Regions from separate parts of the Streptomyces sp. NPDC053541 genome, predicted to be linked through region 2. Evidence: predicted binding sites of a transcription regulator. Region 2 holds the regulator's gene; the other holds the start of a gene.

Region 1 (4,410 bases), on a different contig from region 2:
CCGGGTCGGCCAGCGAGGCCTCGACGAAGAGGACGTCGCCGCCGGCGCCGGTGACGGCGAGGCCGGTGGCCACGCCGGGCACCGAGGTGCGGCGCTCGGCCGGGTCCTGGGCGGACTCGGGCACGTGGTGCGGACGCCCGATCAGACCGCGCAGGTCGTCCGCGCCGAGCGTGGCCGGCAGCTCCCGCTCGCCCAGCTCGTGCTGGGCGGCCACCTTGCGCAGCAGCCGGGCGATCGAGCGCTCCAGGGTGCGGACGCCCGCCTCCCGGGTGTACTCGCCGGCGAGCTTGCGCAGCGCCGGCTCCTCCAGGACGACCTCGCCCTCGGCCAGGCCGGCCCGCTCCAGCTGCCGGGGCAGCAGGTGGTCGCGGGCGATGACGACCTTCTCGTCCTCGGTGTAGCCGTCGAGGCGGACCAGCTCCATGCGGTCGAGCAGGGCCTCCGGGATGGCCTCCAGGACGTTCGCCGTGGCCAGGAAGACCACGTCGCTCAGGTCGAGCTCGACCTCCAGGTAGTGGTCGCGGAAGGTGTGGTTCTGCGCCGGGTCGAGGACTTCGAGCAGGGCGGCCGCCGGGTCGCCCCGGAAGTCGGAGCCGACCTTGTCGATCTCGTCGAGCAGCACCACCGGGTTCATGGACCCGGCCTCCTTGATCGCCCGGACGATCCGGCCGGGCAGCGCGCCCACGTAGGTGCGCCGGTGGCCGCGGATCTCCGCCTCGTCCCGGACGCCGCCGAGGGCGACCCGGACGAACTTGCGGCCCATCGCGTGCGCGACGGACTCGCCGAGCGAGGTCTTGCCGACGCCGGGCGGGCCGACGAGGGCGAGGACGGCGCCGCCGCGCCGGCCGCCGACCACGCCGAGGCCGCGCTCGGCCCGGCGCTTGCGGACGGCCAGGTATTCGGTGATGCGCTCCTTCACGTCCTCCAGGCCGGCGTGCTCGGCGTCCAGGACGGCCTGGGCGCCGGGGATGTCGTACCGGTCCTCGGTCCGCTCGTTCCACGGCAGTTCGAGCACGGTGTCCAGCCAGGTGCGGATCCAGGAGCCCTCCGGGGACTGGTCGCTGGACCGCTCCAGCTTCTCGACCTCCTTGAGGGCCGCCTCGCGGACCTTCTCCGGCAGGTCGGCGGCCTCCACCCGGGCGCGGTAGTCGTCGGTCTCGTCCGCCTCGCCCTCGCCGTTGAGCTCGCGCAGCTCCTTGCGGACGGCCTCCAGCTGACGCCTCAGCAGGAACTCGCGCTGCTGCTTGTCGACGCCCTCCTGGACGTCCTTGGCGATGGTCTCGGCGACGTCCTGCTCGGCCAGGTGGTCGCGCAGCTGCGCGGTGGCGAGCTTCAGCCGGGCGACCGGGTCGGCGGTCTCCAGGAGCGCGAGCTTCTGCTCGACGGTGAGGAAGGGCGAGTATCCCGCGTTGTCGGCGAGGGCGCCGACGCCCTCGATCTGCTGGACACGGTCGACGACCTGCCAGGCGCCGCGCTTGCGCAGCCAGCTGGTGGCCAGCGCCTTGTACTCCTTGACCAGCTCGGTCACGGAGCCGGGCAGCGGGTCGGGCAGCGTCTCCTCGACGAGCGTGCCCTCGACCCACAGGGCGCCGCCGGGGCCGGTGGTGCCGGCGCCGATGCGGACCCGGCCGCGGGCGCGGATGAGCGCGCCGGGGTCGCCGTCGGACAGGCGGCCGACCTGCTCGACGGTGCCGAGCACGCCGATCCCGGCGTAGGTGCCCTCGACCCGGGGCACGAGCAGCACCCGCGGCTTGCCCGGGCCGCCGCGCGCGGCGGCCTGCGCGGCCTCGACCGCGGCCCGCACGTCGTTGTCGGAGAGGTCAAGCGGCACCACCATTCCGGGCAGCACGACCTCGTCGTCGAGCGGCAGTACGGGCAGAGCGATCGACGCGGACGCCTTGGACTCAGAAGCCATGATCTCCCCTTCGGCAGTCAAGTTGAGCTATGTGCACTCAATGCATGTGCGCCGCCGAATGTTCCCCGACGCCTGTTCGCTCTGAGCGATCAGGCCTCCGCAGCCCGTGAACAGGGTCTGTAATGCCCTCATGGATATCGCAGCCATTACATCGGCCTGGGTGGCCGGCTGGACCGTCTCCCGGGGCACCCCGCCCGCCGTCGTCGAGCCCTGGGGCTACCGGATCGACGTGGGACTGCCCGGACACGTCTTCCGCCACGTGCTGCCGCACCCGGACGCGGTGTCCGTGGGCAAGCTGTGCGCGGGGATCACCGAGCCGGGCGCCTGGCTGAAGGTGATGGCGGCGCCCGAGGAGGTGGCGCCCTGGATCGGCGAGGGCTGGACGGTCCCGGACGACCCCGGCTTCATGATGACCAAGCGGCTCGACCCCTCGGTCCGGCCCGCCCCGCCCGAGGGCTACGCGCGCACCACCGAGACCCGCGACGGGGTGATCCGGGTCCGCATCCTCGCGCCCGACGGCACCCTCGCCGCCCGTGGCCAGATCGCGCCGACCGGCGCGACGGCCGTCGCCGACCAGATAGAGACCGACCCGGCCCACCGGAGGCGCGGGCTCGGGGCCAACGTGATGCGCACCCTGGAGGCGGCAGCCGCCCAGGCCGGCGCCGAGACCGGGGTCCTGGCGGCGACCACGGACGGCATGGCGCTCTACGACTCCCTGGACTGGTACCACCGGGGCCCGCTCACCGGCATCGTCCGCACCGCCTGAACCGCGTGTTCCGGCTGCGGACCACCCCGGAGTGCGGGCATGCTCGGGCCATGGAGCACGTGAAGCGGTACGGAGCGGCGGCGGTGCTCGCCGCGGTCGTGGTCGTCACCGGCTGCGCCCAGGCCCCCGCGGCGCCCCCGGACGGCTCGGGCACGTCGAGCACCGCGCCCCGGGAGGAGCGGCCGGCGCCCCGGGAGGACCTGGTCGAGGTGGTCGTCAGCGGCGGCTTCGCGGGCGTGCGCAACAAGCTGGTCGTCCGGTACGACGGCTCCTGGACCCTCACCAAGGGCACCGGCGAGCCCACCACCGGCCGGATGACCCCGGAGGGGGTGGCCGCGCTCCGCGCCGCCCTGGAGGACCCGGCCTTCGCCAAGGTCCCGGACCGCCCCTCCGGCCGCCCGGTCGCCGACGGATTCGAGTACGCCGTCACGTACGCCCACCGGCTCGTCCTCACCCGCGACGGCGAGGAGCGCCCGCCCGCGCTCCAGCGGGTCTTCGACGCCCTCCCGGACGGCGGGCCGCCGACCGCGCCCTGAGTCGGCCGCCCCACGCGCGCGTGGTTCCCCGACGGACCAGGAACCGCCCCGCGGCCTCCCCCGTTCGTTAAGCGTTTGTCCCGGCCGCCCGCCGTTCCCGAGGATGGCCGGGACGCGACACGTACGCATCGAGCCAGGGAGTGAGCATGACCAGCCCCGTCACCCTCGACCGCCGCGAGGGACCGTACGGAGAGGTCGTCCTGCGCCGCCGGGACGCGGAGGACGGCAGCACCCACTACGAGATCATCGCCAACGGCACGTTCCTCATGGACACCTCCGACGGGCGCTCGGAACGGCTGCTGGTCGACGCGGCGATGGACGCCCTGCCCGAGCCGCGGCGGCCGGGCGCCTCCGTCCTGATCGGCGGCCTCGGCGTGGGCTTCTCGCTGGCGCACGCCGCCGCGGACCCGCGCTGGGGGCGGATCGCGGTCGCCGAGCGCGAGGAGGCGATCATCGACTGGCACCGGCAGGGCCCGCTGGCCGGCGTGTCCGGCGCGGCGCTCGCCGACCCGCGCACCGTGATCCTGCACACGGACCTGGTGGAGTACGTCCGCACGTCCCCCGACACCTACGACGCGCTCTGCCTGGACATCGACAACGGGCCGGACTGGACGGTCACCGAGGACAACGAATCCCTTTATTCCGCCGAGGGTTTGGCGGCCTGCGCGGCCCGCCTGAAGCCGGGCGGAATCCTCGCCGTGTGGTCCGCGCAGCCCTCCGCCGATTTCGAAGGGTCATTGCGGAATGCCGGATTCAGCGGGGTACGGACCGAAGAGATCCCCGTTGCCCGGGGCGTCCCGGACGTGGTCCACCTCGCCGTCCGCCCCGCCGGATCGCCTGCGTAGCCTTGACGGCGCCGGTGCCTCTAGGCTGCTGCACCGATGTTGGCGACGCGAGGCGGGGCAATGGAGCAGACACACACCACGAACCACGGTGCGGCGACGACTCCGGGGGCCCAGCGCCGCGTTCTCGTCGTCGAGGACGACGCCACGATCGTGGAGGCGATCTCCGCCCGGCTGCGGGCCGAGGGCTTCCTGGTGCAGACCGCGACCGACGGCCCGGCGGCCGTGGACGCCGCCGAGGCGTGGCAGCCGGACCTGATGGTCCTCGACGTGATGCTGCCCGGCTTCGACGGCCTGGAGGTGTGCCGCCGGGTGCAGGCCCAGCGCCCCGTGCCGGTGCTGATGCTCACC
Region 2 (4,410 bases):
GCTCGACGTCACCCCGCTGTCCCTCGGCATCGAGACCAAGGGCGGCATCATGACCAAGCTGATCGAGCGCAACACCACGATCCCGACCAAGCGCTCCGAGATCTTCACGACGGCCGAGGACAACCAGCCGTCCGTGCAGATCCAGGTCTACCAGGGCGAGCGCGAGATCGCGGCGTACAACAAGAAGCTCGGCATGTTCGAGCTGACCGGCCTCCCGCCGGCCCCGCGCGGCGTCCCGCAGATCGAGGTCGCCTTCGACATCGACGCCAACGGCATCATGCACGTGACCGCGAAGGACCTGGGCACGGGCAAGGAGCAGAAGATGACCGTCACCGGCGGCTCCTCGCTGCCGAAGGACGAGGTCGACCGGATGCGCCAGGAGGCCGAGCAGTACGCGGAGGAGGACCACCGCCGCCGCGAGGCCGCCGAGACCCGCAACCAGGGCGAGCAGCTCGTCTACCAGACCGAGAAGTTCCTCAAGGACAACGAGGACAAGGTCCCGGGTGACGTGAAGACCGAGGTCGAGGCCGCCGTCGCCGAGCTGAAGGAGAAGCTCAAGGGCGAGGACTCCGCCGAGATCCGCACCGCCACCGAGAAGGTCGCGGCCGTCTCCCAGAAGCTCGGCCAGGCGCTCTACGCGGACGCCCAGGCCGCCCAGGCCGCGGGCGGCGACGCCGGCCAGGCCCAGGCGCAGGACGACGACGTCGTCGACGCCGAGATCGTGGACGAGGACAAGCCGAAGGGTGGCGCTGCCTGATGTCGGAGGACACCCCGGGCTTCGAGGAGAAGCCCGACGTCCCCGCCGACGGCACGCCCGAGGAGACCGAGGCCGCCGACTCCGCCGCCCGGGCGGAGGGAGCGGCCCCGGCCGGGGACGCAACGGACGCAGGCCTGCTGGCCCAGCTGGACCAGACCCGGACCGCGCTCTCCGAGCGCACCGGTGACCTCCAGCGCCTCCAGGCCGAGTACCAGAACTACCGCCGCCGCGTGGAGCGGGACCGGGTCACGGTCAAGGAGATCGCCGTCGCGAATCTCGTGACCGAGCTCCTTCCCGTGCTCGACGACATCGGCCGGGCCCGGGACCACGGCGAGCTCGTGGGCGGGTTCAAGTCGGTCGCCGAGTCGCTGGAGACCGTCGTCGCCAAGATGGGTCTGCAGCAGTTCGGCAAGGAGGGCGAGCCCTTCGACCCGACGATCCACGAGGCCCTGATGCACAGCTACGCGCCGGACGTCACCGAGACGACCTGCGTGGCGATCCTGCAGCCGGGGTACCGGATCGGCGAGCGTACGATCCGCCCCGCGCGGGTGGCCGTCGCCGAGCCCCAGCCGGGCGCCCAGCCCGGCTCGTCGGCGAAGGCGGAGGAGTCGGAAGACCCCGACGACTCCGAGAAGGACAACGATCAGTAGCCGTACCCGCACGCGGGAGGAGGGACGTCGATGAGCACGAAGGACTTCGTCGAGAAGGACTACTACAAGGTTCTCGGCGTCCCCAAGGACGCCACTGACGCCGAGATCAAGAAGGCGTACCGGAAGCTCGCACGCGAGAACCACCCGGACGCCAACAAGGGAGACACCCAGGCGGAGGAGCGCTTCAAGGCCATCTCCGAGGCGAACGACGTCCTCGGCGACCCGAAGAAGCGCAAGGAGTACGACGACGCGCGCGCCCTGTTCGGCAACGGCGGCTTCCGGGCCGGCGGGCCGGGCGGCGCGGGCGGCTCGTTCAACTTCGACCTGGGCGACCTCTTCGGCGGCGCCCAGGGCCCCGGCGGGGCCGGCGGCTTCGGCGGCGGTCTCGGGGACGTCTTCGGCGGACTGTTCAACCGCGGCGCGGGCGGTGCGGGCACCCGCACCCAGCCGCGCCGCGGCCAGGACATCGAGTCCGAGGTGACGCTCAGCTTCACCGAGGCGATCGAGGGGGCGACCGTGCCCCTGCGGATGTCCAGCCAGCAGCCCTGCAAGGCCTGTTCGGGCACCGGCGACAAGAACGGCACGCCCCGGGTGTGCCCGACCTGTGTCGGCACCGGCCAAGTCTCGCGCGGCAGCGGCGGCGGCTTCTCGCTGACCGACCCGTGCGTGGACTGCAAGGGCCGCGGCCTGATCGCCGAGACCCCCTGCGAGGTCTGCAAGGGCAGCGGCCGGGCCAAGTCCTCGCGCACCATGCAGGTCCGCATCCCGGCGGGGGTCAGCGACAACCAGAAGATCCGGCTGCGCGGCAAGGGCGCCCCGGGCGAGCGCGGCGGACCCAGCGGCGACCTCTACGTCGTCGTGCACGTCGACGCCCACCCGGTGTTCGGCCGCAAGGACGACAACCTCACCGTCACCGTGCCCGTCACCTTCGACGAGGCGGCGCTCGGCGGCGAGATCAAGGTGCCGACCCTCGGCGGCCCGGCGGTGACGCTGAAGCTGCCCGCCGGCACCCCCAACGGGCGCACCATGCGCGCCCGGGGCAAGGGCGCGGTCCGCAAGGACGGCACCCGCGGCGACCTCCTCGTCACGGTCGAGGTCGCGGTGCCCAAGGAGCTGGGCGACAAGGCCCGTGAGGCCCTGGAGACCTTCCGCGAGGCCACCGCGGACGAGGACGTCAGGGCAGAGCTGTTCCAGGCCGCGAAGGGAGCTTGAGGAGATGGAAGGACGCCGCCGCAACCCCTATGAGCTGACCGAGGAGACCCCGGTGTACGTCATCTCGGTGGCGGCCCAGCTCTCCGGTCTGCACCCGCAGACGCTGCGCCAGTACGACCGCCTCGGCCTGGTCTCGCCGGACCGCACGGCGGGCCGGGGCCGGCGCTATTCGGCCCGGGACATCGAGCTGCTCCGCCAGGTGCAGCAGCTGTCCCAGGACGAGGGCATCAACCTGGCCGGCATCAAGCGCATCATCGAGCTGGAGAACCAGGTCGCGGCCCTGCAGGCCCGGGTGGCCGAGCTGTCCAGCGCGGTCGAGGGCGCGGCGGCGGCGATGCGCCAGCGCGAGGCCCAGGTGCACGCCTCGTACCGGCGCGATCTGGTGCCGTACACGGACGTGCAGCAGGCCGGCGCGCTGGTGGTCTGGCGTCCGGGCCACAAGCGCGGCGAGTAGCCGGTGTCCTGAGTCCCGTCCGGTCCCCGTAGAGGCCCCCTCCGCAGCAGCGGAGGGGGCCTCTACGCGCGTCGTCGGCCCGTCGTCGCCCCGCCGTCAGTCCTGCGCCTGCGCGCCCCGGTCCTGCTCCCGGTCCTGCTCCTGGTCCTGGTCCTGCTCCTGGTCCTGTTCGAGGATGCCGGACTGGGCGATGAGGTAGCCGAGTTGGGCGCGGCTGCCGCTGCCGAGGGCGGCGGCGAGCTTGGCGATGTGGGCGCGGCAGGTGCGCACGTTCATGCCGAGGCGGCGGGCGATGGCCTCGTCGACGTGGCCCTCGACGAGCAGTTTGGCGATGGAGCGCTGGACACCGCCGATGCCGTCCACGGAGGGCGTGTAGGGCACTTCGTCGTCCCAGGGGACGGCGTGCAGCCAGAACTGGTCGAAGACGCCCACGAGATACCGCACGAGGCCCTCGTGGCGCAGTTCGAGGGCGACCTGGCGGTCGCTGCGGGCCGGCACGAAGGCGACCTTGCGGTCGACGATGATCAGCCGGTCGATGATCTCCTCGAGCGTGCGTAGTTCGAGCCCGTAGGGGGCGACGCGCTCGACGTAGGCCAGCGTCGCGGGGTGGTGCCGGGCGGTGTGCTGGTAGAGCGTGCGCATGCGGACGCCGCGGTCGAGCAGCGGTTCCATGCGGCGCAGGGCGGCTTCGAGGGTGTCGGGGCGGCGGCCGCTGCCGGGCTGGATGGTGAGCAGTTCCTCCATGCACTCGCTGATGACGCGGTCCAGGGTGGCGTTGATGGCGCCGAGCCCTTCGAGGACGGTGATCGCGTTGCCGGTGGAGGACTCGCGGGTGCTCATCGCCATGAACGGCTCGAAGGCGTCGGCCAGCTCGATGGCGTGTTGCCGCCGGGTCTGGATCTCCTGCTCGATGGGGTGTATGAGCTGGTTGAGGGCGACGGAGGGCGGGACCGGGTACAGCCAGGCGGCGTCGTCCGGGTCGGGGCGCAGAAGGGCCAGCTCAGTGAGGCACGGCGCGGAGTCGGCCGCGGCGCGGGCGAGGCGACCCGTGCGCAGGGCGTGCGCGTACAGCTCTTTGGCCACGTCGCACAGTTCACCGCGACTGTGATTATGTCTGGATTCGCTGGTTTCTGGCCTCATTTGCACCCCCCTCAGGGTCATGAATTACAGGAACATGATGCCCGGCGCGGCTGGTGTGGGGAGCGATCGTGGGCCATCGTTTTGGACGCGGGGGGGAGGTAGTGATCAAAAGAGGTGGAGATCGGCCATGACCAGGATGGTTCGTGCACTTGGCGCCATAGCCGTTGCGGCGGCTGCTCTCGGCGCACTCGCCCTGA

The links. The regulator HspR, encoded in region 2, represses chaperone genes until heat shock. The targets are predictions, from matches to a motif close to TTGAGNNNNNNNNNCTCAA.
Region 1: a site for HspR is predicted at 1,938-1,956, ahead of lon (endopeptidase La). Genes of this name have one in related genera too.

The regions. Positions count from the first base shown of each region.
Region 1 covers NZ_JBITXM010000002.1:237,734-242,143, reverse strand. Annotated here, with positions in the region: gene lon (endopeptidase La) at 1-1,915, opposite strand, end outside; gene ACIGW2_RS05240 (GNAT family N-acetyltransferase) at 2,046-2,681, shown strand; gene ACIGW2_RS05235 (hypothetical protein) at 2,732-3,217, shown strand; gene ACIGW2_RS05230 (spermidine synthase) at 3,364-4,062, shown strand; gene ACIGW2_RS05225 (response regulator transcription factor) at 4,123-4,410, shown strand, end outside.
Region 2 covers NZ_JBITXM010000004.1:226,872-231,281, reverse strand. Annotated here, with positions in the region: gene dnaK (molecular chaperone DnaK) at 1-757, shown strand, start outside; gene grpE (nucleotide exchange factor GrpE) at 757-1,407, shown strand; gene dnaJ (molecular chaperone DnaJ) at 1,438-2,619, shown strand; gene ACIGW2_RS11585 (heat shock protein transcriptional repressor HspR) at 2,624-3,073, shown strand; gene ACIGW2_RS11580 (helix-turn-helix transcriptional regulator) at 3,170-4,234, opposite strand.